DNA from 3 places in the Maridesulfovibrio bastinii DSM 16055 genome. Region 2 is predicted to be linked to each of the others. Evidence: predicted binding sites of a transcription regulator. Region 2 holds the regulator's gene; each other region holds the start of a gene.
The links. Region 2 encodes sigma-54, which starts transcription at its own class of promoters, with help from an activator protein. Its sites were predicted from a motif close to CTGGCACGGNNNNTGCTT; they were not measured.
Positions count from the first base shown of each region.

Region 1: G496_RS0117080 (Spy/CpxP family protein refolding chaperone) is a predicted target of sigma-54. The motif match lies at 3,731-3,748, and genes of this name have one in related genera.
Region 3: G496_RS20230 (NifB/NifX family molybdenum-iron cluster-binding protein) is a predicted target of sigma-54. The motif match lies at 5,116-5,133, and genes of this name have one in related genera.

Region 1 covers NZ_KE387015.1:210,385-218,282, forward strand. The annotation lists gene ftsA (cell division protein FtsA) at 1-464, shown strand, start outside; gene ftsZ (cell division protein FtsZ) at 555-1,823, shown strand; gene G496_RS0117075 (radical SAM protein) at 1,887-3,560, shown strand; gene G496_RS0117080 (Spy/CpxP family protein refolding chaperone) at 3,799-4,275, shown strand; gene G496_RS0117085 (DUF4405 domain-containing protein) at 4,421-5,266, shown strand; gene G496_RS0117090 (two-component system sensor histidine kinase NtrB) at 5,362-7,077, shown strand; gene G496_RS0117095 (sigma-54-dependent transcriptional regulator) at 7,083-7,898, shown strand, end outside.
Region 2 covers NZ_AUCX01000026.1:2,829-10,726, reverse strand. The annotation lists gene G496_RS19740 (LptA/OstA family protein) at 1-883, shown strand, start outside; gene lptB (LPS export ABC transporter ATP-binding protein) at 922-1,644, shown strand; gene rpoN (RNA polymerase factor sigma-54) at 2,187-3,602, shown strand; gene hpf (ribosome hibernation-promoting factor, HPF/YfiA family) at 3,651-4,193, shown strand; gene G496_RS0112910 (PTS sugar transporter subunit IIA) at 4,198-4,647, shown strand; gene rapZ (RNase adapter RapZ) at 4,662-5,543, shown strand; gene G496_RS0112900 (PTS sugar transporter subunit IIA) at 5,567-5,989, shown strand; gene G496_RS0112895 (PTS sugar transporter subunit IIB) at 5,997-6,464, shown strand; gene G496_RS0112890 (PTS sugar transporter subunit IIC) at 6,499-7,176, shown strand; gene G496_RS0112885 (manganese-dependent inorganic pyrophosphatase) at 7,252-7,898, shown strand, end outside.
Region 3 covers NZ_KE387015.1:254,593-262,490, forward strand. The annotation lists gene G496_RS0117295 (heavy metal translocating P-type ATPase) at 1-142, shown strand, start outside; gene G496_RS0117300 (TetR/AcrR family transcriptional regulator) at 382-951, opposite strand; gene G496_RS21540 (IscA/HesB family protein) at 1,144-1,452, shown strand; gene G496_RS0117315 (CBS domain-containing protein) at 1,608-2,264, opposite strand; gene G496_RS0117320 (hydrogenase maturation nickel metallochaperone HypA) at 2,547-2,897, shown strand; gene hypB (hydrogenase nickel incorporation protein HypB) at 2,914-3,570, shown strand; gene G496_RS0117330 (sigma-54 interaction domain-containing protein) at 3,678-5,012, shown strand; gene G496_RS20230 (NifB/NifX family molybdenum-iron cluster-binding protein) at 5,182-5,583, shown strand; gene G496_RS0117340 (NifB/NifX family molybdenum-iron cluster-binding protein) at 5,632-5,991, shown strand; gene G496_RS0117345 (iron-sulfur cluster carrier protein MrpORP) at 6,192-7,451, shown strand; gene G496_RS0117350 (glycosyltransferase family 2 protein) at 7,655-7,898, shown strand, end outside.

The DNA of each region.
Region 1 (7,898 bases), on a different contig from region 2:
AATATTCTACGGCCCTGACGGAACTGGTTACCAGTGACGAAACCATAGAAGTTCCTTCCGTGGGCGGACGCGACAGTCGCAAAATGTCCAAGCGTGTGCTTTCGGAAATATGCGAACCGCGCTGTGAAGAAATAATGGCTCTTGTTGATCAGGAACTTGTTCGCAGCGGTTATAAGAGCATGATTGCCGCAGGTGTTGTTCTCACAGGCGGAACCTCACTTGTTGACGGAATGCAGGAACTGGCTGAACAGATTTTCGACCTCCCGGTACGCATCGGATATCCGAGCGGAATCGGTGGTCTTAAAGATGTCGTCAACAGTCCTAAATTCGCCACGGCAGTAGGACTGCTTATGTACGGGGCAGAAAAAGAAGGTGGAGGAGAACAGGTCTTCCGTATTCGTGATGAAAATGTTTTCAACCGCATTCTGGGCAGGATGCGGAAATGGTTCAAGGAAATAGCCTGACCATTGAATGACTAAGGTCATAAGATTATTCGGCATTAAGATGCCGGAGACTTTTTAAGGAAGCCTACTAAAAACAGGGGATTGAAAATGATGGATTACATGGAAATTGAAAACGAAGGTCATGCAAGAATCAAGGTTATCGGTTGCGGTGGTGGTGGCGGTAACGCCATAAACAATATGATTCAGTCCGCCCTTGCAGGTGTACGTTTCATAGCTGCAAACACAGACTCACAGGACATCAATAAATCACTGGCTGAATACAAAATTCAGCTTGGTGACAAACTGACCAAAGGTCTCGGCGCAGGTGCAAACCCTGAAATCGGTAAAAACGCCGCCATGGAAAGCATTGAACAGATCCGTGAGCTGGTCAGTGACTGCGACATGGTTTTTGTTACTGCCGGTATGGGCGGCGGAACAGGTACAGGAGCTGCCCCCGTTATTGCGGAAGTAGCTAAGGAAGCCGGCGCGCTTACCGTTGCCGTAGTAACCAAACCTTTCTATTTTGAAGGAAAACGCAGACTGCTTCAGGCCGAAAAAGGTATTGAAGAACTTAAGAATGTTGTCGATTCAATAATCACCATTCCCAACGACAGACTGCTCCAGCTTGCAGCCAAGAAAGCAGCTTTCTCTGAAATGCTCAAAAAAGCTGATGAAGTCCTCTACTACGGTGTTAAAGGTATAGCCGATCTGATCACAGTTCACGGCCTCATCAACCTTGACTTCGCAGATGTTCAGGCTGTTATGTCAAGTTCCGGTCTTGCCCTCATGGGAACCGGAATAGCCAGAGGTGAAAACAGAGCCCGTGAAGCAGCAATGAAAGCTATCACCAGTCCTCTGCTTGAAGATGTATCCATTGAAGGAGCCAAGGGTGTGCTCATCAACATCACCTGCTCTCCTGACATGACCATAGATGAAGTAAGCGAAGCCGCTAATATCATCTATGAAGAAGCACATGAAGATGCCCAGATTTTCTTCGGAACTGTTTTTGATGCTGAATGCGGCGATGAAATGCGCATCACCGTTATTGCAACCGGCATTGACAACTCCGGTGAGATAGCAAACCAGCCTCCGGTTGAAACTGCTAATACCCGTCAGGCTCAGCAGCCTACTTTCACCCCGCGTGGTATGACCCGTAAATCGGAAGCAACAGGTAAAGTAAAAGAATTTAAAAACCCGAATTCAGAAGAAGACCGTTCAATTCCGGCTTATCTGCGCAACACCGCAAGGCCGGCTGACAATGCTCAGCCTGAACCTTCTCTGAAACAGTCAAGATCCGCAGCAAACAGCGGTGAAGAATTCATCTTCCATGACGATGATGATTTCGAGGTTCCTACTTTCATCCGCAAACAGGCAGACTAAGCCGCGGATAATGAAAATTAGAAGAACCGCCCGGACAAACCGGGTCATACGGATATTCTGGTAATGGATCAGAGAGAACTGGTTTATTACGGTAGAGAAAATCCCGATAGCGGAGAAACAGGAGGCCGACTGCCCACGGCCCTGGTTTTTCCCGGAAGGAAATCTGCTGCCATGTCTACTTTAGGCTGGCAGGCTGTTTACAGACTTCTCGCTCCGGACGCGGAGCTTGCTGTGGACAGATTTTTCCTTGGCGACCCCGGAACCGAAGCGGTTTCCGAGGACAATGGTAAAACGTTGTCCGAATATCCCCTGATAGGGTTCAGCATTAATTTTGAGGAAGAATATCTTCACCTCGTAAGAATGCTGAAAGATTCGGGCGTTCCGCCTCTTGCGTCGGAACGCCCGGGCTTCCCTCTCGTAATGGGAGGAGGCCCTGTATCTTTTATAAACCCGGCACCAATAGCTCCTTTTTTCGATTTCTTCTGGGTAGGAGAAGCCGAAGCAGGTCTTAAAGAGCTTTGTGTCGAACTTAAAAGATACATTTATGACGGCGGTGAAAAGCAGGACTTCCTTGAACTTATCAAGGACAGACCCGGCGTTTATGTTCCGGGTAAAAGTTCCGATAAAACACTGAGAATGGTTGTTCCGCCGGCCCCCGGAAGGGTTCCGGCTCTCAAAGATCCGGCATATTCATGTTTCATCAGTCCTGAAGCGGTCTTCAAAGACATGTTTCTGATTGAGGTAAATCGCGGCTGTCCTTACGGATGCCGCTTCTGTGCTGCCGGGTTTATCTATCGCCCCCCGAGACATGCTGAAATTGATGATCTTAAAGAGATCGTTGAAATAGCAGATCCCCCCAAAGTAGGACTGGTCGGAACAGCTTTGACCGACTGGCCTGACCTTATAGATTTCATTACCTGGCTAAAAAAAAGGAAAACCAAATTTTCCCTATCCTCTGTCCGTGCTGATGGAGTGACAGAAGAACTGCTGGATATCCTGCGTGAAAGCGGAGTGAGAACAGTGACTCTAGCCCTCGAAGGGGCAAGCGCACGCCTGAGAAATGCAGCCAGCAAAAAAATTGAAGAAGATGATTTTCTAAGAGCTGTCGAGCTCTGCGCCACGAAGGGAGTTAACCACCTTAGAATCTACATAATTGTAGGATGGCCTGGTGAAACCGCTGAAGACTATGAAGAACTGGGACGCATGCTGGAGAAGATCGATGCGGCCAGACTTCGCGGGCAGGGAAATAAAAAAAAGAAATTTATGCGGATTACACTTGGTGCAAGCTGCCTTGTGCCTAAGCCGTGGACTCCTCTGCAATGGGCTCCTATGGGTTCGGAAAAAGAGCTTAAGGAAGTTCTCTCCACAGTTAAAAAGCTGACCAAAAAATTCAAAGGTATGGCATTTTCAGGCGATTCTCCATTTCAGGCCAGACTTCAGGGACTGTTGTCGCGTGGGGATGAATCACTCCATGAATTCATCATGCTTGCCGCTGAAAAAGGCGGCTGGAAAAAAGCCCTGAAACTCTGGGACGGCGATCCTTCCCATTATATTGATAGGGAATGGGACAAAGATGAAGACCTGCCCTGGGATTTTATCGATATGGGTGTGAAAAAGTCATACCTGTACAGAGAGTGGAAAAGATTTTTAAAAGAAGAAGTCAGCCCGTCTTGTCCTCCTGAAGGCTGCTCTGCATGCAAAACCTGCGGCATGGATTCATGGTTGCAGAATAAATAGCCGCCCGGAAGCTACCTCCCTGACTGACTTAGTGCAAAATTTATATTAAATTATATAAACTTCTCTATTCATCTTGCACTAATGTGCAATTTATTGCTCAACAAGTTGCACATTACAAACCACACAAAATCACACCAAATAAAAATTCAATATTTACAACATATTATAAGTTGGCACGACACCTGCTATGTTTGATTTCGAGAGGGCATTAACTTTTAAATTTATGGAGGTCGTGCTTATGAACAGAAAATCACTCATACCTCTGATGGCTCTGGTAGTACTGTCCTTTGCGGCAGTAGCAATCGCCAAGGGCGGTCCCGGGTATGGTGGAGCCCAAGGCCAGGGGCCTGCAATAAGCCCTGAAAATCAGCAGAAGCTTCAGGATATCTTTGAAAAATATGATGCAAAAATGCACCCGCTTCGAGAAGAGAAGTGGCGTTTGAACAAAGAACTTGATGCTCTGGTCAGATCAGGCCAGGCTGATAAAGAAACTATCCACAATCTTGTAGAGGATCTTTCCAAGAACCGTGACAAGATTTACGAACTTCATAAAAAAATGTCCGCTGAGATTGAAAAAGAAACAGGACTCGTTTTCCCAATGGGAAAACCTGACTGCGGATTCGGCGGACCATGCGGATCTTCCGGCCACCCGCCCATGGGGCATGGCAGGAACTTTAAAGGCCCCGGGGGTGGATGTCCCGGAGCACAAAACTGATCACAAAATATCATTTAGTTGGGAAAACGGTAAATCGGGGGGCTTCATAATATGAAGACCTCCCGTTTTGCGTATTGCGGATTGCCACACAGAGAGGAGTAACTTAATATAGGGATATTATTGAAAGCAAACTCAGGAGCTGACCGTGTTAAGAAAAACAACTTCCCTGACCTGTTTTTTCTCTCTTGCAGTCCTCACATTCACAAGCGTGGTTCTGTACGTTGTTCCGCACGGCCGGGTGGCCTACTGGGCAATGTGGACCTTCGCAGGACTTTCAAAAGACCAGTGGGCAGACATCCATATAACTTCAGGAATTCTTTTTCTGGTTTCTTCCATCATCCACACGGTCCTCAACTGGAAATTGATTCTTAACTACATAAAAGGAACATCAAAAGCCTCAGGGCTTAAAAACCCTGCTCTGATGGCAAGCCTTCTGATTACAGCATTTATAACATTTGGAACAGTTGCCGGGCTGCCACCGATGAAACAGATTCTGGACTTTTCATCTTTTCTTAAAAATCAGGGAGAAATTAAATACGGGACTCCACCCTATGGCCATGCTGAACTAAGTTCCCTGACCCTGTTTTGTAAGCGAACAGGTCTAAATATTAAAACGGTCTTGAATCTGCTGAAAACAAGTGGAATCAAAGTTGAGTCAGAGAAAGAGACCATAGCGGAAATTTCCCAAAAATCAGGATTGACGCCAAAAGAACTGCACGAACTGATTTTAAAGAACCTGCCGCAAAATATTGAGGACCGACAAAAAACTGAAAGCACGGGCAACACAACTCCACAATTGCGTTCAGGCACAGGTCTAGGCAAAATGACTCTTGAACAGTATTGCTCAAGGTACGGAATAGACCTTGATACAGCCATTGAGAAATTGCGGGATCAGGGAGCAGAGGTTGACAAAAATTTAACCATTCGAGAAATTGCCGGACAGCTTAACATGTCCGAACCAATGGAAATCGCCAGAATTTTACATCCATGATTTACCTATTTTATTCTGGAAAAACACTGCAATTGTGCAAAATAAAAAAGTCTTCATAAATCGACAGTTAAATAAAATTTCAACCAGCTAAAATTATGGAATTAAGTTCAAAACAGTCAGGCAAGCTGCCACTCATACTAGCCCTTCTGGCCCTGATACTGCTCGGATCAGGCAGTCTTTACCTAACATGGCAGAACCTGCAGAAAATGCAGAATACTGTTTTTGAACATATGCTGCTCTCCGTCAGATCCATAGCCAGCGGGCTGGATATTCAGCTTGTAAACGGTATGCGGCGTCTTCAAAGAAACGGCCTTCCGCCGGAAGTTGCAAGAGACAGGTTTCTTCCCGTAGCCAGAGAACTATTCCGGGAGATCGTGGCTCAGGGCGATCTTATTTATATCGGTTTATACGGACCTGATAACAAACCACTGATAATTGCCGGTAAAAATGAAAAATCAGCGGTTTTCCAGCCTCCTGCCGATTTTTTTGAACAAATCAATATTTTCGGTGAAGCCAGTTCTCCAGCCCTTATTGACGGTAAGGCCGTAATGCTTTTCGGCCGTTTGGGTCAGCCGCTGCTGCTGCAACTTTACAATCAGCGCTGGCGCGACAGGATGCCGCCACCGCCTAGAAAAGAGAATTATCTTATCGTCGGCCTGAATGCGGAAAAACATCTTGCCCAATTTGGTCAATACCGCCGGGCGGCTCTGATTCAGACAGGTTATGTTTTCCTCGCCGGATTTGTACTCTGGCTTCTTGCTGTTGCCTATTTCAGACGCAGAGAACAGGATACCCGACTGGCAAAGCTGGAAAAATTTCAGGCCAATCTTCTGGATAATATGCCTGATGGACTCCTCATTGCCTCCAACACCAATACGATTCTTGCCGCCAACGGGTCAGCACACGACCTTCTTATTCAGGAGGAAGGAGAAACTCTGGTCGGTAAAGAATGGAGCAGCCTTGGCCTTAAGTCGGGAAAGGATTTCAAGCAGGGCAACATTCGCTGGGAACACGTCAAAGTCTCCAACAAGAATCTGGAGTTTCAATTTTTCCCGTATAACGAAGGGCCTGATGAACAGAAGACCATGATCCTTGTCCGCGACAGGACGGATATAGCAGAGCTTGAAGATGATCTGAATGAAGCCCGCAGACTGGCCTCAATAGGTTCGCTTGCTGCCGGGGTTGCCCATGAAATCCGCAATCCCCTGAGTTCATTAAGAGGCTTCGCCCAGTTGTTTGCCGAAAAGCTTAAAAACGAAAAACCGTTCGGTGAATATGCGACAACAATGCTTGAAGAGGCCGACCGCCTCAACAGGGTTGTCACCGACCTGCTGTTTCTTTCACGCCCGAGGGAACTGCACCCTGAACAGATTGAAATAAACGGGCTTTGTGAGTCCATATTGACCCTCATAGGATTCGACCTTGAGCACAAGGGAGCAAAGCTTGAAACGGATATTCAGGCCGACTCTGTTTTCGCAGACCCGGACGGCATCCGTCAGGTGCTTCTCAATCTGCTGATGAACAGTCTTGACGCCATTCCAGAAGGCACCGGAGTAATAACTATTTCGTCACGAAATGATAAAAACGGGGTGTGGATAAGTGTGACGGACAACGGTCCCGGTATGCCGGAAAATATCATTAAACATGCTCTGGAGCCATTTTTCACAGACAAGCCCAAAGGAACAGGACTCGGGCTTTCAATTGTCAACACTATTATACGAGGCCACAGGGGCAGAGTCAGAATCAGTTCCGGCAGTGAGAACGGAACAGTCATAGACCTCTTTTTCCCTCTGCCCGATGAACAGGAATAAATATTATGGCAGATACTCAGAAAATAGCACTTGTGGTTGATGACGAACCGTCACTTAGAATGCTCGTCAGAGCTGTGCTTGAAGATGACGGCTGGCAGGTGCATGAAGCTGAATCAGGTGAAAAAGCACTGGAAATATTCCCATCCACAACAATCCACGCCGCACTGGTTGATATGCGCATGGACGGCATGAACGGTACGGAACTTATGGATAAGCTCCATAAGTTTGAACCGGGGCTGCCGGTCATCATGCTCACAGCTTACGGTAATGTCGGCTCGGCAGTTGTAGCCATGAAGCAGGGGGCTTACGATTACCTCACAAAACCTGCGGATAACGAAGAGCTGAAAGCTGTGATGAACAAAGCCTGGGAATACAGCAGACTGCTCAATGAAAATGCGAGACTGAAATCAGCAGCTTCGGACAATATCCGCATGATCGGCAGCAGCAGGGCTATGCTACAGGTAAAAGACCTTATCGAACAGGCCGGACCGTCAGAAGCAACAATTCTTATTCTGGGAGAGTCCGGGACAGGAAAGGAACTTGTGGCTGAAGGTCTGCACAGGTCCAGCTCCAGAAGTGATAAGCCGTTGATTAAAGTTAACTGTGCCGCCCTGCCGGCAGACCTGCTGGAGAGCGAACTTTTCGGTTACGTCAAAGGAGCATTTACCGGCGCAGCCAATAATAAACCGGGCAGGTTTCAACTAGCCTCAGGCGGAACTCTCTTTCTGGATGAAATAGGAGAAATGGACCCGGTGTTGCAGGCAAAGATTTTACGGGCTTTGCAGGAAAAAATAGTTGAACCTCTTGGAAGCGTTAATCCC
Region 2 (7,898 bases):
GCATGACGGTATGTTTGCTGTTTATAGAATAGATACAGCAGTTCAGAAAAATACTCCTGTCTGGGGATATGTCTGGGGGCCTTTTCTTGCTCAATACCCTTCAAGTATTGAGAATAAGAAACTCTCAGGGATGACTATAGCATCCGTAAAAAAGGATAAATCAGCGGCTGTAAAGGCTAAAGACATTCTACCCACAAAAAAAATGTATCCCTCTACAGTGCTGAATCTTCGTTCCGAACCTGACGTTAATTCGCTGATAGTTGGTAAGCTTGAAAAAGGTGACACTGTTCTGGTTGGACAGGCTGAGGGAAAATGGTATCCGGTTTATAAGTCAGGCGCAGCTGTTCACAATAAATCGCAGGCCATCGGGTATGTTTATGGTACTTATTTGAAGGCCGAGGCTCCTAAGCAGATAAAGTCTGATGATTCGGCCAAAAAGCAGAAAGCTTCTCCAAAGGATCAGGTTCCGATTAAAATCGTCTCAACAAAGATGACCTTTAGTGAAGTCAAAAATCAGGTAACCTTTTTAGGAAATGTAAAAGTTACCAGACTTGATATTACTCTGACTTCTGATTCCTTGACAGCTTTCCTGCGTCAGGGGAGCGAATCTTTAAATGATGCAAGTAATAAAATTAAAAAAATTGTTGCTTATGGAAATGTTGACGTCGTAATGGGTAATCGCAAAGGGACTTGTGATAAGCTTACATTTTTAGTTGATCAGTCTATAATTATTATGGATGGAAAAGCTCGACTTGCTGATGGCAAAAATATTGTTCAGGGAAAGACTATCAAATTTTATTTGAAAGACAGCAGAAGCGAAGTTATCGGTGGCGATAAACCTGTAGAAGCTATTTTCTTCACTCCGAAGGATGTTTCCCCTTAGCCTCTTGATGTTGAACCAGTAACTATTCCGGAATTATTATGCCTTCGATAATAGCAAATAAAATAGTCAAATCTTACGGCCCTAAAGAAGTTGTCAGAGGAATCAGCCTTAAACTTGATGAAGGGGAAGTTGTGGGATTACTCGGCCCTAACGGCGCAGGTAAAACAACAACTTTTTACATGCTTGTTGGCGTGGTAAAGCCTACTGAGGGTGATGTTTATCTTAATAAACATAGAATAACCACTTGGCCTCTTCATGAAAGGGCGCGGCATGGATTGAGTTATCTTCCGCAGGAAAGTTCTATTTTTAAAAAATTATCAGTACGTAAAAATCTTGAAATAATAATCGAACATACCAAAATATCATCTAAAAACGTTTCAAAGCGAGCGGATGAACTTTTGGATCAGCTTGGTATTTTGCGTCTGGCAGATCAAAAAGCGATGTACCTGTCCGGTGGTGAAAGGCGCAGACTGGAAATTGCCCGGGCTCTAATTAACAATCCCAAGTTTATTCTGCTTGATGAACCTTTTGCCGGTATTGATCCTATTGCTGTTATCGAGATTCAGGATATTATTTCCACTTTGAAAGAGATGGGAATCGGGATTTTGATTTCAGATCACAATGTTAGAGAAACACTGACAATATGCGATAGAGCCTATCTTGTTTATGAAGGGCGGGTTATTTTGAGTGGAGCTCCTGAAAATATAGTAAAGAATACTAAGGCTCGACGTTTGTATCTGGGAGATAGTTTTCGGTTGTAGCGATGTTTTTTTAGTGCTGATAAAAAGCTTTTATAGGTTTAAATTGAGACAGGATTTTTGCACATAGTGTAAATTCTGTCTTTTTTTTATGGATTTTGGGAAAAAATGATCGTTCCTAATTTTAGATAATAATTTTGTTTCTAACTAATGGATTTGGATAGCTATTTCGAATTTTAATTATTTTAAATATTCAATATTATACTTATGGTGCTTATCTAAAAAAATAATTTTTTTAGGTGGTTATATCGAGTGGTGCTAGCGTATCTTCAAAATTGTTTTTAAAGTAATTTATAGTTTGTAGATTTACAGGCGTTCAGAACATTGGTACACTTTTTTCATGTGTAAAATTGTTTTTATAAAAAACTATATATTACAGTAATATTCATACTCTTTGTTGCAAGATTTAATTAAGTATGTCATTCTAAAATCAAGTAGTATTTTATATTATTCTTTAAAAATGTATTTTTTTTCTTTTTTCTTTGTTTAATGCTTTTTTAGTTAATAAAAATAATGTGTTAAGACTTTATTGGTAATGGTAAAATATGGGATTGGAATTAAGACAACAGCTTAAGCTTACTCAGCAACTTGTGATGACTCCACAATTGCAACAGGCGATCAAGCTTTTACAGCTTTCCCGTCTTGAGCTTGTGGATACAGTTCAGCAGGAGCTCATGGAAAATCCCCTTCTTGAAGAATATGAAGAGAAGGAGGTTTCTGAAGCTCGTGACAAGGATCAGTCTTCCGCAAGTGGAGAGACTGAAGAGCTGATGAAGAATGCTGACTGGGAGAATTATCTGGGAGAATTTTCCAGCTCTTCCAAGCAATCAATAGTTAGAGAGTCTGAAGCTTATGAAGACGGTCTATCTTATGATGCCCGTCTTACCAAGTCGACAACGCTTGATGGCCATCTTGGCTGGCAGATGACTCTTTCCGATTTTACTGAGAAAGAATGTGAAATAGCAGAAGCCATAATAGGTAACTTGAGTGAGGTCGGTTATCTTTGCATAGGGGTTGAAGAAATAAGTGAGATCTGTTCTGCTTCAGTCGATGAGGTTGAATCAGTTCTTCATAGAATTCAAAGGTTTGATCCTGTTGGTGTTGCAGCAAGAACACCAAAAGAATGCTTGACCGTACAGCTCGAAGTTTTAAAGTTGGACAACGATCCTATTTTAGTTTCTCTGGTTCGTGATCATTTAGAAGATCTGGAAAGAAGGCGTTATAAGCCTCTGGCCAGAAAATTTAAATTGAGCATGGAAGATTTGAAAAGCTATCTGGATTTGCTTCAGACTCTGGACCCGCTTCCCGGTGCAAGTTTTTCCGGGGGTGACCCTTTCTATATCAGTCCTGATGCTTATGTTTATGAGTATGATGGAGAATTTGTTATTGTACTAAACGATGACGGGCTGCCGAAATTGCAGATGAATTCCTTTTATGTGGAAACAACAGAAGCTGCAAAGGGAGCCGATAAAGAATATTTTCAGGATAAGATGCGGTCTGCCCAATGGCTCATGAAGAGTCTTTACCAACGGCAGAGGACTTTATTTAAAGTTCTTGAATCAATAGTAAGGTTTCAGGATGAATTCTTTAGAAATGGTGTAACTAAGCTCAAACCCTTAATTCTGAAGGAAGTGGCTGAAGATATTGATATGCATGAATCTACTGTGAGCAGGATAACAACAAATAAATATGTTGCGACCCCTCATGGTGTCTTTGAACTTAAGTTCTTTTTTAACAGTGCGTTGGAATTGGATGACGGTTCACAGGTAGGTTCAGAATCAGTAAAGGCCATGATAAAGAAGCTTATTTCTGAAGAAGATCCCAAAAAGCCTTATAGTGATGAAAAAATTGCTGAATATCTGAAAGAGAAGCTTGAAATTAATATTGCAAGGAGGACGGTAGCCAAATACAGAACCGCGCTGGGTATAGAATCTTCTTCCAAGCGCAAGAAGGTCTTTTAGCCAGTTATACTGGAATAGCATATTCACCCTAACTTAAGGAGGATCCTTATGAACGTAGCATTCACTTTTAAGAACTTCGATCCGTCTGAACATCTGAAGGAATATGCAAATACCCGTTTTAGCAAGCTTGAGAAGTTTGTTACCAATCCAGATAATACTGAGTTGCAGGTGAATCTTTCCGTGGATAGATTCAGGCATATATCGGAAGTTGTACTTTATTCAGACAATATTCACATCTCTGCATTTGAAGAGTCTGAAGATATGTATTCTACTATTGATATGGTCCTTGATAAGCTTGAAGCCCAGTTGAGGCGGATGCGTGAAAAGATGCGCAGCTACCGGCGTAGTGAAGTTACATCGGCTCGGATGGATGTGATCAGTTTTGACCTTGAAGATAAGGAACACAGACCTCCGCGTATAGTCGAGTCGGATCAGTTTGAACCCAAGCCAATGACGGTCGAAGAGGCCGCCTTACAGCTGGATTCATTAGACTATGATTTTCTCGTTTTCCGCAATGCTGACAGCGAGGGAATAAACGTAATCTATCGTCGTGATAATGGCGATTTCGGTTTAATAGACCCAGGATATTAGTATAATGAAAATAGGTGCTTTTTTGGCAAAGGATCTTGTTATTCATGAACTTGAAAGTGATAGCAAGGAAGGTGTTCTAAAGGAAATGGTTTCGGTCCTGATAGATTCAGGTCTTGATATGAACCCTGACGAAGCTTACAAGGTCCTTATTGACCGTGAAAAATTAGGTACAACAGGCATAGGGGATGGCATTGCCATCCCCCATGGTAAATTTGACTCCATCGAAGATATGTATGTTGTTGTTGGTCGAAGTGAGAAGGGTATTGATTTTGATTCACTTGACCACGAACCATGTCATATCTTCTTTTTGGTTCTGGCTCCTGAGCAGGGTGCCGGTTCTCATTTAAGAACTCTGGCTCAGATTTCCAGACTGGTTAAGGATGATGCTTTCAGGAAAGCTTTTATGCAGACTGAAAGTAAAGATGATCTTTGGAAGGTTCTTCAAAGCGTTTGATTGCGGAGGCAGAGGTGGATAGCGCGGATTCTTTTCCGGTCATTGTTGTAAGTGGTATGTCCGGAGCAGGTAAATCAACAGCCCTCAAAGTTTTTGAGGATTTGAGATTTTTCTGTGTTGACGGGCTTCCGGCAAGTATGCTGCCTCGTCTGGTCAAGTTGTTTAAAGGCAATGACATAACATATCGTGGATTAGTCCTTGGTATGGATCTCAGGCAGAAAAATTTTGTCGAAGAGTGGTCACAGACCAGAAACGAACTTGTTGAGAAGGGTATTAATCCAGCTTTAATATTTCTCGAATCGAGGCTTCCTGAGCTGGTCAGAAGATTTGCGACAACCAGAAGACCTCACCCTCTTGAGTCTAAAGCCATAGGTCTTGAACAGGCTCTTGAGGAAGAAAAAATTATTTTAAATCCATTACGCAATGAAGCTGATCTCATAATTGATACCACCCATTTTTCCATACACGATCTACGTAGAAAAATTCAGGAAAAATGGGTCTTTTTAACAGAAAAAGGCTCAGGGTTGAGAGTGCATGTCATGTCCTTCGGTTTTAAATATGATGTGCCTACCGAAGCGGATATGGTCATGGATTTACGTTTTCTGCCCAATCCTTATTTTGAGCCTGAATTACGCCCTTTGTCCGGTAAGGATAAATCAATTTTGAATTATGTTCTTGGTAAAGAACCGGGGTCTGTCTTTATTGATAAATACCTTAACTTTCTTAAGTATATATTGCCACTTTATGAAGAAGAAGGGCGGTATAGACTCACCCTTGCAATGGGGTGTACCGGTGGAAGGCACCGCTCCGTAGCCGTGGCCGAGACTATATATGCAGATCTGAGTTCCTGCGGGTATTCAGTAAGTATTGAGCATAAACATATTGATCTGGATTAATACCAGTTTTTCTAGGTAAAAAAATGAGTGAAACCGCCGGCAGTAATGGAATTGTCATTGTTACACACGGAGACTTTGGAAAAGCCTTGATAAAGGCTGCGGAATTGATAGTCGGTCCTATAGCTAATTGTGTTGGATTGAGTGTTGATGTCTCTGAAGGGATGGATGCCGCTGTTGATTCCATCAAAAAAGCTGTTGCAGAAGTAAAATCAGGTCTGGGAGTATTGATCCTTACTGATATGTTTGGAGGGACTCCAAGCAATCTTAGCCTATCTTTTCTTTCTGATGAGGTCGAAGTTGTGAGTGGTGTCAACCTTCCTGTGTTGCTGAAAGCCCTACAGCGTAGAGAAGACCCTCTGCATGAAATGGCGGAGCAGGCTCTTCAGGCCGGTATCAAGGGAATTGTTGTGGCCGGAGAAATGTTGCGAAAAAGGAAAAAAGGCTAGGATTGTCATGCAGTGGGTAAGAATTGACAACAGGCTTGTTCATGGTCAGATTATCGAAACCTGGTTACCATATACTCATGCTAAATATTTGCTGGTTGCTAATGATGAAACTGCTGAAGACAGTTTGCAGCAGCAGATTATGTCGCTTGCTATTCCCCAATCTGTAAATTGCATCTTTACTCGGGTTGATGCTGTTTCCGAAGCCGTTGCCAAGCTTGATTCGTCATCAGAGAATTCAAGTTACTTAATTATTTTTTCATCCTGCAATGATGTTAAGCGAGCTTTGGATAAAGGATTGAGCTTTGATGCCCTAAATATTGGCAACATTCACTATAGTCCTGGTAAAAAACAGATTTCTCCGAGCGTTGCTTTAAATTCCGAAGAAGAATCATGTCTTAGATATTTCGTTAACATAGGTATTGAGTTGGATTTCCGATGTGTCCCCAATGATCCTGTTCAGGTGAGGTTCTCATGAGCATGTTAATTGACTGGCAGAGCATATTTCCCCTATGGCTGGCGGGTGTAAGTTTTTTTTTGCGCTGTTTTCACTATTCAGGACTTCAATAAGTATAGGTCTGCTTGAAAGACCTCTTGTGATCGGCTTCCTATGGGGTGCCCTGACTGGAGATTATTCGGCAAGTCTTGGAATTGCTATTTTCTTTGAACTTTTTTGGCTCGATAATATACCCGCTGGTACTTATATCCCTCCTCAGCTTATAGCTCCTACATTAGCTGCATGTGTTCTCGTTACTAAATTTGAATTTACTCAGGCGCGTCAAATTGCGTTGGTCTTATTGGCATGTATGCCTTTAGCTAAAATTGGAGTTTTGATAGAATCTTCTTTGAGGCAGTTGCACAATAAAGGCTACCAGAAGCTGATTAACTGGGCACGGAAGGGGAGCACGAATGATCCTATCCCCGGTGAGCTTGTTTATTCTTCCATTTTTAGAACCTTTATTGCCTCTTTCTTTTTCTTCTGGTCAAGTGTACTGATTCTTTATTATGTGCTTCGGGCAATTTTTCACAAATGGGGTTTGACCATTGCAGCCATTGATCTTCAATGGTCCTATCTGTGGATTGCCGCAAGTCTTGGAGGCCTTCTGGCTCTTAGGCTCCGTAAAGCCTATGCTACGTTGGCATTCGGTATAGTTTTATCTGGCTTTTTTGTACTCGCTGTTCCTGTATGACTTGGCAGTACAAAAAGATTGTGATAGAAGACACAAGCTCAACTAAGCTAGCAAATTTTGAGGAGGAATTTTATTATGGCTATTTATGCTGTTGGACACAAAAATCCGGATACCGATACTATCGCTTCCGCGATTGCTATGGCAGACCTCTGGTCTAAAGTTAAAGAAGAAACTAAAGCTATTGCACAGGGTGAACTCGCTCCTGAAACAGCTTTTGTTCTCGAAAAGTTCGGTGTAGCAGCTCCTGAAGTTGTAACCGATGCTACTGACAAAAAGATCATCCTCGTTGACCACTCTGACCTTGCTCAGAGCCTTGATAACCTGGATAAGGGTGAAGTTGTTGCAGTTGTTGACCATCACAAACTTGGTGATGTTACAACTTCAAATCCCCTCGAAATGTGGGTTTGGCCTGTAGGCTGCACCGGTACAGTTATCAATTCCATGTACAAATTCTACAATGTAGAAGTTCCTAAAGAAGTAGCTGGAGTTCTTCTCTGTGCAATTCTTAGTGATACAGTTATGTTCAAATCTGTAACCTGCACCGATGCTGATAAAGCTGCTGTAGAAGAACTGGCTAAAATTGCCGGTGTTGCAGACGTAACTGCTCTTGGAATGGAAATGTTCAACGTTAAGTCCGCTGTTGCTGGTGCTTCAATGAATGAACTCGTTTTCCGTGATTACAAAGACTTCGATATGTCCGGTAACAAAATCGGTATTGGACA
Region 3 (7,898 bases), on a different contig from region 2:
TCCAGTTGCGGCAGGAATCCTTTACATCTTCGGAGGTCCGACCCTTTCACCCATGTTTGCAGCCGCAGCCATGGCCTTCAGCTCCGTAACAGTAGTTTCAAATGCCCTCAGGCTCAGGTTCTTCAATCCTGAAAAGGGATAATCCGCTCTTTTTTATAAATTAAAGATAAAGCCGGAATTGCGTACACAAAGTATGCAATTCCGGCTTTAATTTTTAACTCTTATTTTTTATCACTTCGGACGGCATCGCCGCTGAAGATTTTTAATAAGACATTACTTTTCTGAATATAGCTGGATCAGGTTGAGCCGTGTCCATAAAAAATAAAAAAACAGAGCCGGTTTATTCAGAAGTTGCCTCCCGCTTAAACCAGATCTGAAGAGTTAAGCAGGGTTACACTCACTGAGAAGACTGCGACGGCAGAATTCTATGGCATCCCTGCGAACATCCGTTGTATCAGGCCAGTAGAGGTAAAGTCTGGTCAATCCGAAAATAATGGTCATAACAACCGTAGAATCAGATTTTATAGCAACTTCACGTAAAAGGCCTTTCTTATCATAAAGCTTGAGGCATTCCTCAATAACAAGCTCAAGATTTTTAAGAACTACAGCCATCAGCCTCTTTGATGAGTCAATAAGACCGTAAGTACTGAGCATAATCTTCAAGTCTATGGCATTTTCTTCGACAAATGAAAAATACCCGTTGAGTATCTCTTCAAGAGTGCATTCCTCTTTATCAAGACTCTGACGGATACTTTCAATGTAGTAAGAGTAATTGTCCTCAAGACCGGCAAGAATATGTAGAAGAATATCTTCTTTACTTTCAAAATGACGGTAAATTGTCCCTTCGGAAATATTGGCCTTTTTAGCCAAATTAGCGGTTGTGGACTTATGAAATCCAACTTCAGCTATCATTTCCTTGGCTGTTTTCAGGATCAGATCCTTAGTTTTCATATTATTCTCCCAGACGCCTTGCAGCGATAATATTAACGAAAAAGGTCAAAATTCCTTAACACAAAAAAAACAATCAAACAATTTAAAACTTTTTGAATAGCTTGTGCCACGATTATGACCGACAAAGCAACAATTGACAAAAATCTATACAAACCTTATTTTTGTATCACGTTATCCTATAAGGAGGAAAATATGGTTGTAATTAGCGAAGCTGCCCGCAATCAGCTTGAAAACTACTTTGCGGACAATGAAAAGGCCCCTATCCGAGTCTATCTGTCTCAAGGTGGCTGATCCGGCCCCAAGCTGGCATTGGCTCTGGATGAGCCAAAAGACACTGATGAAACATTTGATGTAGACGGATTTGCTTTCGTAATCGACAAGGAACTCAACGAACAGGGAGCTCCGTTTAAAATTGATCTCACTTATATGGGATTCGCTATCGACTCCAAGCTTGAACTTGGCGGTGGAGACGGATGCAGTTCATGCTCGTCATGCGGTTAGAAAGGTAATCTGGTAAGAAATAAATCAGAAATGAATCTTTCTGTTATTAAAGGGCGGTGCAACGACACCGCCCTTTTTATTTAAATTTTTGGTAAAAAGTACCAATAAAGACTGGATATTATCGAGCTAAAAAACACAGAAAAGGATGTCCTGAATCAGGATTCCCACTCTTCTTTGAAATCATCTGGTCCGGCAACAGTGTAGCCTCTGTCGCGCAGGGAATCCACTATAGGAGTTGAATCCTGTGTTTCCACCCGGATAACAATCATCCTGCGATGTTTGTGGAAAAATACCGCCATGGAAATAATGCTGTATTTCATATTGGATATGATTCCAGCCAGTTCATAAAGAACCCCGGTACGTTCTTCAGCTTCAATAACAATTCTGGAGCCGCCCTGTCCGTGAGCCATTTCTTCTACAAGAACTTTCAGCATTTTATCACGGTCGATATAACCTATCAGCGCTTTATCGCTATTGACAACAGCGAGCCCCGAAAGATTCATCTCATACATAAGATCGGCTGCGGCTTCGATCTCGGTTTCAGGCGGAACAGTGGTGATATCTTTTCTTAAAACATCTTTGACTGTAAGCTGATTCAGCAGATCATTTATTTCCTTCTTATCCAGTGATATCAGGATTGAAGGCATTGCGGCTCTGACATCTTCCTTGGTCACATAGCCGACCAGTTCTTCACCATCTTTAACAAGCAGCATCCAAAGCTGATTGTCATCAAGGATTTTACCTGCCTTTTTGACTGGAGTGTCTGAAGTTACGGTAACAAAATCCCTGAGCATCTTGAGTCCCACATACATTCTCAAAGTCCTCCTGAATCGGAAATCAAATTAATCTTCACTGAATTATGTGTGCACAACGTCCGGTTTCATTTATAGCCGCCCGGAAAACAGATACACCTATTTCATACTTCTTTTTACGATACAAGCAATTCAAGCCCTTTATTACTGTTCAAACATACTCAACACTGCTCATTTCTGCCATTAACAGTATGAAATTTAAACGCAATACTCAGGGAATCTTTTGTCCGTAAAACGCGGCACCACTTGCCCCGCCTGACGATTTGGGTTAGTCCGAAACACATGCATGAAATGTCAATCGCCCAAAGCATTGTTCAAATTGTTGAAGAGGAGATGGCGAAGCATCCCGGAGCAAAATTGAGTAAAATTTCAATTTTGAATGGCGCGCTTGCCGGAGTCATCACCGAAGCTCTTACTTTTGCATGGGAAGCTGTCACAATAGGAACCGAACTTGAGGGTTCCGTTATGGAAGTAAAAGAAATTCCCATAAAAGTACGGTGCGGTGGTTGCGGAAAAGAATTTTTCCCTGAAGACAAACTTTATATGGCCTGCCCTGAATGTGATCTGGAAATAGGCCACGAGGTTCTGCAGGGAAAAGAACTGCAAATTGAAAATCTTGAGATAGATCAATAGTCAAAGGAGTACGGAAATGGTTGAAGTTCCAGTGGTTCGCAACATTCTTGAAGCCAACGACAAGGTGGCTGAAGAACTCAACGAAATGTTTTCTGAAAAGAAAATATTATGCCTTAATCTTATGAGTTCACCCGGTTCCGGTAAAACCAGCCTTCTGGAAAAGACCCTTGCCGATCTTAAAGACGAATTTAAAATGGCCGTTGTCGAAGGCGATCTTCAGACTGATAATGATGCCCAGAGAGTTGCCGCTACAGGTGCTCAGGCCGTTCAAATCAATACCGAAGGCGGATGCCATCTGAACAGCACACAGGTTAAAGAAGCCATCAAACATCTGGACCTTGACGGCCTTGATATTCTTTTTGTTGAAAACGTTGGTAATCTTGTCTGCCCTGCGGAATTTGCAGTTGGCGAAGATCATAAAATAACACTGCTGACAGTAACCGAGGGCGATGACAAACCTGAAAAGTATCCCCTCATGTTCCATATTTCGTCAGTCATGATCCTTAATAAAATAGATCTGCTGCCCTATGTTGATTTCGACCTTGAGAAAGCTAAAATGCATGCTTCAAAGCTCAACAAGGATATCGAAGTCTTCCCAGTTTCATGCCGTACCCGTGAAGGACTGGATGCATGGTACGACTGGCTTAGAAAAGCCAGAGCTGCAAAGAATTAATCATTCTTTTGCTTCTACCCGTAATCTGTATTCACTTCTGCAGAATATTCCTGAAATCCGCCCCGTATCGGGGCGGATTCAAAAAACAAGGTTTCCACGCATAAATAATGAAGTTTCCCAGCCACCTTCCATGCTCCGCTGTTCTGGACTCGCTGGCCGACGGTGTTTTCACTGTTGACCGGGACTGGAATGTGACCTTTTTCAATGAGGCCGCCAGCAGAATTACCGGTATTCCCGGTGAGGAAGCTATTGGTTCAAAATGCTGGGATGTTTTTCATTCCAGCCTGTGTGACGGAAACTGCGCCTTGCGGTCCTGCATGGAACAAAGCGGTAGAATCAGCAATAAAACAATTTTCTTTATCAGATCAGACGGCAAAAAAATTCCTATCTCCATCAGTGCGGCCCCGCTTGTCGATTCCAACGGTAAACTCATCGGTGGAGTCGAAAGCTTCAGAGATATGACTGATATCCAGATCATGCGCCGCAAAGTTGAAGAATCGTGGAGATTTGAAGATATTGTCGGCAAGTCAAAGGCTCTGGGCAAGGTTTTCTCCATTTTACCGCAGGTAAGCAAAAGTGAAGCAACAGTGCTGCTTCTCGGTGAATCCGGTACAGGAAAAGAACTGTTTGCAAAAGCCATCCACAATCTAAGTGAGCGCAGCAAAGGGCCTTTTGTTGCAGTCAATTGCGGAGCACTGCCGGACAATCTGCTTGAATCAGAACTTTTCGGTTACAAGGCCGGAGCCTTTACGGATGCCCGCAAAGACAAACCCGGAAGATTTGAACTTGCTGCCGGTGGAACCATCTTTCTTGATGAAATAGGAGATATGCCGGCAAAGCTTCAAGTAAAACTGCTCCGGGTGCTTCAGGAGAAGACTTATGAACCTCTCGGTTCCGTAACCAGTGTTAAAGCCGATGTAAGAGTAATTGCCGCAACAAATAAAAATCTCGAAGAGCTTGTCAGTGAAGGTTCATTCAGACAGGACCTCTATTATCGCCTGAATGTGGTGACCCTGAACCTCCCGCCACTCAGAGACCGCCGCGAAGACATCCCCCTGCTGGTCAACCACTTCACCACAAGGCTTAACTCACTTCAGGGCAAGGATATAAGCGGCCTCTCAGAAGACGCCCTTCAAATAATAATGCGCCACGACCTTCCCGGAAACGTGCGCGAGCTTGAAAATATTCTTGAATTTTCTTTTATACTCTGCCCTTCAGGATTCATTCAGGTTGAGCATCTTCCTGAGTACCTTCAACCTGAAAGCTCTTCCGGCAGTGATGACAGTGATCTTCCCATGACCCTAGAAGAAATAAAATGCCGGGCAATCAAAAAAGCACTGGCCAGAAACAACGGCAAACGCATGGCGACCTGCCGTGAACTCGGCATAACAAAAGATACTTTACGCCGCTCCATCGCCCGCTGCGGACTTTCAGGCGAATAATTAGCCTTCGACCTCCGGTTTTAAGGCTAACTTTTAGCCATCACCACATCATCTCACCCCTGTTAATATCCATAACTCTTTATTATAATTAAATAATACTTCAGTGGCACATTGAATGCTTAATAGTCTGCATGAGAGCCGATCAATGTTGCCATAGGGGGATTACGTTATGTTGTTATGCTTAGCCTGTTACAACGACCGGTTGGCCTCAGTATTCGATAACGCCACGGAATTTAAAATATTTCGTATTGAAGAAAACAATATTTGCCCCGCAGGTCACCTATCCCTTCCCTCAAAAGACCCAAAGGACAGGACATCCGCCATTTTGGCCTGCGGGGCGACTACTCTTATATGCGGTGCTTTATGCGGCTGCACTCGAAACCTCATTGAAAGCACCGGAGTAAAAGTCGTTCCATGGATCAGGGGAACGGTCGAAGAAGTTCTCGCTGCTGTAAGCGACAACTGTCTGGATTCACTGGCTATGCCGGGTTGTTCCAAAGGGACCGGTCAGGGCCGATGCCGCAGACAGAGCGGAAACGGTTCAGGATTTCACGGACACGGTTTTGTGTGAGAAAAAAATTTAAATAGAACAACTCCAACAATACAGGGAGAAGTAAAAATGAAAGTAGCAATAAGCTGTCAGGGTAATGAATTAAATAATCCTGTGGATCCGCGTTTCGGACGCGCACAGGGCTTCATTATTTATGACGATGAAACCGGTAAGTATGATTATGTTGACAACAAGCAGAATCTTAATGCTGCTCAGGGAGCAGGAATCCAGTCGGCACAGAATGTTGCAGCTACAGGAGCCAAGGCCGTAATTACAGGACATGTCGGCCCCAAAGCATATTCAGCCCTTTCAGTAGGCAAGATTGATGTCTACCTTTGTGAGGACGGAACTGTTGAACAGGCTCTTGAAAAACTCAAAACAGGGTCTCTTGAAAAAAGCAGCGAAGCTGACAGACCCAGCCACTGGTAAAATAAATTGCCAAACCCTTGCATAGGAGCGGTGTAAAATCAGAATGGGACTGAATTTGCGCCGCTCCGGATTTTTCACTTAAATACTAAGTTGACACAACGCTTTATGCGCTTAACTTATAAAGTGCTGTACTTTAATTCTGAACATTTAATTCAGAAACAAAAATACCATTCCCTTGCCGGGAATCAGGAGATTTCAATATGAGTGATCATGCTTGCGGAAACTGCTCCTCATCAGGATCAGGCTGCTCCTCTGAGGGCGGCTGTTCAGGATGCGGAGACGAAAAACTCAACAAAACACTTTCAAGAATCAAACATAAGATCGTCGTTCTTTCCGGTAAAGGCGGCGTAGGAAAAAGCACCGTGGCCACAAACATCGCGGTAGCTCTTTCTCTGGCAGGAAAACAGGTCGGACTGCTTGACGTTGATGTCCACGGCCCGAGTGTTCCCAGACTGCTGAGCCTTGAAAACGAAAAGCCGCATATCGGCCATGAAGTTATCGAACCTATTTCATACAGCAAGAACCTCTGGGTTATGTCCCTCGGTTTCATGCTGCCTAGCAAAGATGATCCGGTAATCTGGCGTGGACCTGTTAAAATCGGCCTGATTAAACAGTTCGTACAGGATGTTGCCTGGAACGATCTTGATTTTCTGGTTGTAGACTGCCCTCCGGGAACAGGTGATGAACCCCTTTCCGTATTGCAGACACTCGGTACTGACGCTTACACCGTTATCGTCACCACCCCTCAGGGTATTGCTGTTGACGATGTTCGCCGCTCCGTAAACTTCTGCAAACAGCTCGGCAACCCGATACTCGGTATTGTTGAAAACATGAGCGGTTTTGTTTGCCCTGACTGCGGAAAATTCCACAAAATTTTCAACTCAGGCGGTGGTGAAGAGCTGGCTAAAGAAACCGGAGTAAACTTCCTCGGAAGCATTCCGCTTGACCCCGAAGTAGGCCGCTCAGGTGATGAAGGTTACCCCATTATTCGTGTCGACCATGAAGGTCCCACTGTTAATGCCATGAACAGCATCATCAAACCCATCTTGAAAATTTCTGATTCTCTTCAGGAATCCAACGAGATGCCTAAAGTTAAAGACCTGAAAGCTGATAACGGAATGATCCGTATCGCAATTCCTACTGCTGAAGGAAAACTCTGCCAGCATTTCGGACATTGCCAGCAGTTCGCTCTTCTGGATGTTGATACTACAATCAACTCAATTGCTGCCACAACCATGGAAACTCCTCCACCCCATGAGCCGGGTCTGCTTCCCAAGTGGATAGCTGAAAGAAATGTAGCTCTGGTTATCGCTGGCGGAATGGGTGCCAGAGCACAGTCACTGTTTACTGATGCCGGCGTTAAAGTAATTGTAGGAGCTCAGGCTGATCTTCCGGAAAATGTTGTCGCACAATACTTGTCCGGAGACCTTACAACAGGCGTAAACACCTGTGACCACTAAGCTTTAAACATCTGAAAAATCAGTTCTCTGACTTTTTCAGACAGTTTATATCTCGATAACTGACATCTTGCATTTGGTTTAGTTTAGAAAGGCCCGAATCTTCTCCTGGATTCGGGCCTTTCACTTTTAACAACTTTTCAAAACTTTAATTTTCCGCTCTTACAGTGTAATCATCATATAACAGAATATGATGAGGACACCCGATGACACTTATTTCAATTGTTATCCCCAACTATAATTACGCGCACTTTCTGGAAAGACTGTTTGATTCGCTAGTCACTCAGAATTTTCCACTTGAACAGGCAGAAATTATTTTTGTTGATGACGGCAGCACTGATAATTCAATTGAAAAAGCCCACCGCTGGACTGGTCTCCTGAATTGTTCAGACTTCAGAATAATCTCTGCGGACCATTGCGGGAAACCGGGAATTGTCCGCAACCGTGGAC